DNA from 2 places in the Bacillus sp. MT94 genome. Region 2 is predicted to be linked to the other one. Evidence: riboswitches for the same ligand, from Rfam matches in the RefSeq annotation. Region 2 holds a riboswitch; the other holds the start of a gene.

Region 1 (2,401 bases), on a different contig from region 2:
TTGCTTGTTTTAAGTGAACAAAGAAATGAAGTTGTTTCTTCATCATTATATGTCGTACAAAAAGGGGATACTTTAGTTAGTATTGCACGGAAATTTAGTATGACACTTAAGGAAATTAAAGAAAAAAATGGATTGCAGCAAGAGCTAATTTATCCTAATCAACAATTATATGTTAAGTAAAGGCAACGTCTCAAAAATTAAACTTTGAATATTCTTAAATAAGGTTCAATGTAAATGAAATTATATGGGCGCTTCTCCTAGAAGTATTGAGTGAATTAGAGTATCTATATTTAAAAGAAAACCGTCCCAAAATTTATTTTGGGACGGTTTTCTTTTACCAAAAAATAAAGACACATATAAATCCAGAAATAGCTAAATAGCTATATAAGTAAAAAACTTTTGTTCTTGTTTTCTCTTTTGTTCGAAACAGTACGATAGTCGGTTCAATTAAACCGATTGTCAAACAAAGTAGGCCAAGAAGCATACAACCAATCGAAATAGAATACAGGGCGATTTGTGGTGCTTGAAATGGAATCATCCATTTTAATAAAAATGCAATAAGTGCAGTGTAACAAATGCTACCGATGTATTTATTCAGTGGTGTATTAGAACGAAAGCCAGGAAGTTTTTTTAAGAAAGAGCGGGAAACAACTTCTGTTTGTAAAGATGTATGCTCTTCAATAATTTTTTGAGCTTCTTTTCCTTTTTGAAAAAGAGATAAGATCCAATTTCGCTCACCCTGAAAAATAAATTGAGAAGTTGTCAAATAGTGATCAATCTTCACTTTACTCCAACTCTTCCACGGATGACGCTCACACAATTTTAATTTACTTTCTGTTTTCTTATCATACTGATAAATACTGATGCCATCTTCATCGAAAGTAGCATAGTATGTCTCGTTTGAGAATGTGCCTAAATCAATTGGGCAGTAGAAAAGTAATTCTTTTTTTAAGTAAAAGTATTCTTTTCTTAAGTTTTTTTTCATTGCTTCTCGAATAGAATGTCTCTTTTCTTTTTTCATGACATTTCCTCCATAACTCAGAAAATGTTCTTATCTTAACAATTCAATATCTTATCACTTTTAATTATATATGACTAGGTAATTCAAAAGAGAAATGCCGAATAATAAAAAATATGGATTGTATTGTAAAATATTTCGCAATTCATTTGTTGTTACGAAAAATAAATAACTAATTTTAAATAAGTTACAATTTTTTAGTTCACAATGTTATAAGGTTGTTGTATAATGAAGGGGAAAATAGAATATCGGTCTATCTTCGGGGCAGGGTGAAAATCCCGACCGGCGGTGATGAACTATTTATGATTTTGTTCTAAGCCCGCGAGCCGTTAAGGCAGGATTTGGTGTGATTCCAAAGCCGACAGTATAGTCTGGATGGGAGAAGATGGAGGTTCAAGCGTTCAAAAAAGATATGGATTTGAACGTCTGTTTGATGTGCCTTAAATTCTCCCTTTGTGTAAAACACAAAGGGTTTTTTCGTTCTATGAAAAAATAGGCATAGCAGAACCTTTCCACTTTCCATGAGATGATCGATGGAAAAGGAGAGAGAAAGATGAAACAAAAAAACAGTGTAGTGCAGATGGTGAGTGTAGCGATGCTAAGTAGTATTGCATATTTACTAATGATGTTGGATTTCCCGTTCCCAGGGCTTCCGCCATTTTTGAAAATTGATTTTAGTGATGTACCAGCTCTAATTGCAGCAATTATCTTTGGACCAGTAGCAGGAGTGATTGTAGAGGCGATAAAGAACATTTTACATTACGGGATTCAAGGAAGTTTAACAGGAGTACCAGTTGGAGAAATTGCAAACTTTATTGCAGGATGTTTATTTATTGGACCAGCAGCTTTCTTATTTAGAAAGTATCGTACTGTGAAGAGTTTAACGACAGGATTAATGCTAGGGACAATTACAATGGCACTTATTATGAGTGTATTAAACTACATCATCATATTCCCGGCTTACACTTGGTTTTTAAATTCACCGGCTATGTCTAGCGAAGCTATCAGAACAACGGTTGTAACGGCAATCTTACCATTTAATTTAATTAAAGGAATTGTTGTAACAATTGTATTTGTAGCATTATTCTCACGCCTGAAAGTATGGGTGTTTGCAAAAATGAAAAATGCATAATATATATTAAAACCATTAGTAGTGTGGAACTACTAATGGTTTTTTATTAAGGAAAATAAAATTTAGATACAAAAAACGCCCCTCATCAATATGAGGGGCGTTTTTTGAAGTTAATAAAAGACTATTCGAATTTTAAAGCGTCTCCGTCGAATGATTCGTCAGCAACTTTAATTGAGTCAGTTGGACAGCCTTCGAATGCATCCATCATATCTTCAATTAATACATCTGGAATTTCAACGATACCTTGGTTA
Region 2 (2,401 bases):
TGTAATTGTTTATCCATCTCTCGTCACCTTACTCTAGTCAGTTATGAAAACTATTATAACACTCTCTTCTTTCTCAAACAAAGTGCTCTTTTTTCCCCGCTATTTGTGGGCAGTAAAACTCCCACCTCAAAATTCGGCTGAAACAAAGAAGTTAGGCGGGAGATTAACTGCCCCTAAAAGCCCGATTGGTTCAAATAATAATTAGTGGGGGATGCCTCCCCCACTAATTAAAGTTTCACTTTATATTGCCAAGCACTTCCCTTGATTATATGATGAAATTAAGCGTTTGGGAAGGAGGGATAACGTTGGCAAAAGTACAAATTAAAGTAAATGATAATGGCTCTTTTCGCGTTACAGGGGACGTGGAATTAGTCGACTCACAAGGGAATGTATTCCCAGCAAAACCGGCATTTTCTTTATGCCGTTGTGGTTTATCAAAAAATATGCCTTATTGCGACGCTTCGCATAAAGGTAAATTCGAGTCTGTTGTTAGAGCACCAGAGGCAGAATAATTTTACATGTGACATGCACATTTTTTTGTGCATGTTTTTTCTTTTTAGCAACTCCGTTATATCCCTTCTCCTTACAACATTTCTAATACTTTTATTTCCATTCCAGCCTGCATATATTTTCACACAATTCTTCACATTCGAATATTTTTTACTAGCCTTTTATTTTTTTTGTGCTATAATTTGAGCAAACAGCATCCTTCGGGGTCGGGTGAAATTCCCAACCGGCGGTGATGAAGTGAAAACTTCTAAGTCCGTGACCCGTTTTCAACTCGAAAACGGTGGATCTAGTGAAACTCTAGGGCCGACAGTATAGTCTGGATGGGAGAAGGATATGTTTCTAGTTTTTTATATAGTGAATACACTTTTATTTCAGTATGCATATTTTTAAAGATTCATTTTGATTCTTTATATATGTTTAATTTTCTATACTTATTTTTTATACTGAAATAAAAAGAGACAACTAGCGTTTAAAAATTCGATATTTTGCTAGGTTTTTTCCTTATGCAGAAATATCAATTATCGTTAGGTTTCTTTCCTATGCTTTCGTATTCAAACTATATTTCTAGAAATCACGTCTCCCAAACCCCAAGGATATTAAATCCTTGGGGTTTTTTGATTTTTTTAGGAGAGGTGAAGAAAATGACAGATCAAGAATATATGAGGATTGCCCTGCAGTTAGCAGAAGGAACATCAGGACAAACAAGTCCAAATCCTATGGTTGGTGCTGTTGTTGTAAAAGATGGAAACATCGTTGGTATGGGGGCTCATTTACGGGCTGGTGAAGAACACGCAGAAGTTCATGCCCTTCAAATGGCTGGTCAGAACGCCAAAGACGCTACCGTTTATGTAACACTGGAACCGTGTAGCCACTTTGGAAAAACACCACCTTGTTGTGAATTGCTCATCGAAAAAGGAGTTAAGCGTGTTGTAATTGCTACTCTCGATTGTAATCCGCTCGTTTCTGGTAACGGAAAAAGAAGATTAGAGGAAGCTAGAATTGAAGTAACTACCGGTGTTCTTGAAGCAGAAGCAGTTTTATTAAATCGCTACTTTTTTCACTACATGAAAACGAAACGCCCTTTTGTAACAATCAAAACAGCGATGAGCTTAGATGGAAAAACAGCAACTGTAACTGGTGAAAGTAAGTGGATTACAGGTGAAGAAGCACGTGCTGATGTTCACCAATATCGCCATATACATGATGCAATTCTTGTTGGAGTGAATACAGTTATAGCTGATAATCCTCATTTAACAACAAGAATTCCAAATGGTGGGAAACATCCTATTCGCGTTGTTTTAGATACCCATTTACGAACACCACCATCTTCTCATGTTATAACAGATGGTTTAGCACCGACATGGATTATTGTCGGTAAGGATGTAAAGAAAGAGAAGATATCTTCTTATGAATCTAAAAATATAGCTATATTCCAAATGGAAACGAAGCATATAGAAATCGAGGACCTTCTTTCCTTTCTTGGAGAAAAACAAATTCTTTCTCTATTCGTTGAAGGTGGCCAATCGATTCATGCAAGTTTCTTAAAAACAAACAATTTTAATGAAATTGTAACCTATATAAGCCCGAAATTAATTGGTGGGAAAGATGCTCCTACTTTATTTGGAGGAAATGGTTTTTCAAAATTACAAGATGCGCTTTCCTTGAAAATTCAAGAGATGAAACAAATTGGTGATGATATAAAAATTGTTGCGAATGCCCGAAACGAGGTGACGGAATGTTTACAGGAATTGTAGACGAATTAGGAACGATAGCAAACATGCAACAAAGCGGAGAAGCGATGAAATTAACGATTCATGCAAAGAAAATTTTATCAGATGTTCACTTAGGTGATAGTATCGCGGTGAACGGTATTTGCTTAACTGTAACAAGC

Evidence for each region. A riboswitch is a leader RNA that binds a small molecule or an ion and turns the genes downstream of it on or off. The one in region 2 is predicted to bind FMN.
Region 1: another riboswitch for FMN. It lies ahead of AC1Q51_RS21085 (ECF transporter S component); the one in region 2 lies ahead of ribD (bifunctional diaminohydroxyphosphoribosylaminopyrimidine deaminase/5-amino-6-(5-phosphoribosylamino)uracil reductase RibD).

The regions. Positions count from the first base shown of each region.
Region 1 covers NZ_JBXAEZ010000006.1:20,468-22,868, forward strand. Annotated here, with positions in the region: gene AC1Q51_RS21075 (peptidoglycan DD-metalloendopeptidase family protein) at 1-180, shown strand, start outside; gene AC1Q51_RS21080 (hypothetical protein) at 335-1,021, opposite strand; FMN riboswitch at 1,270-1,409, shown strand; gene AC1Q51_RS21085 (ECF transporter S component) at 1,572-2,150, shown strand; gene AC1Q51_RS21090 (ferredoxin) at 2,272-2,401, opposite strand, start outside.
Region 2 covers NZ_JBXAEZ010000002.1:416,536-418,936, forward strand. Annotated here, with positions in the region: gene AC1Q51_RS07805 (DUF2552 family protein) at 1-17, opposite strand, end outside; gene AC1Q51_RS07810 (CDGSH iron-sulfur domain-containing protein) at 306-512, shown strand; FMN riboswitch at 703-846, shown strand; gene ribD (bifunctional diaminohydroxyphosphoribosylaminopyrimidine deaminase/5-amino-6-(5-phosphoribosylamino)uracil reductase RibD) at 1,152-2,264, shown strand; gene ribE (riboflavin synthase subunit alpha) at 2,246-2,401, shown strand, end outside.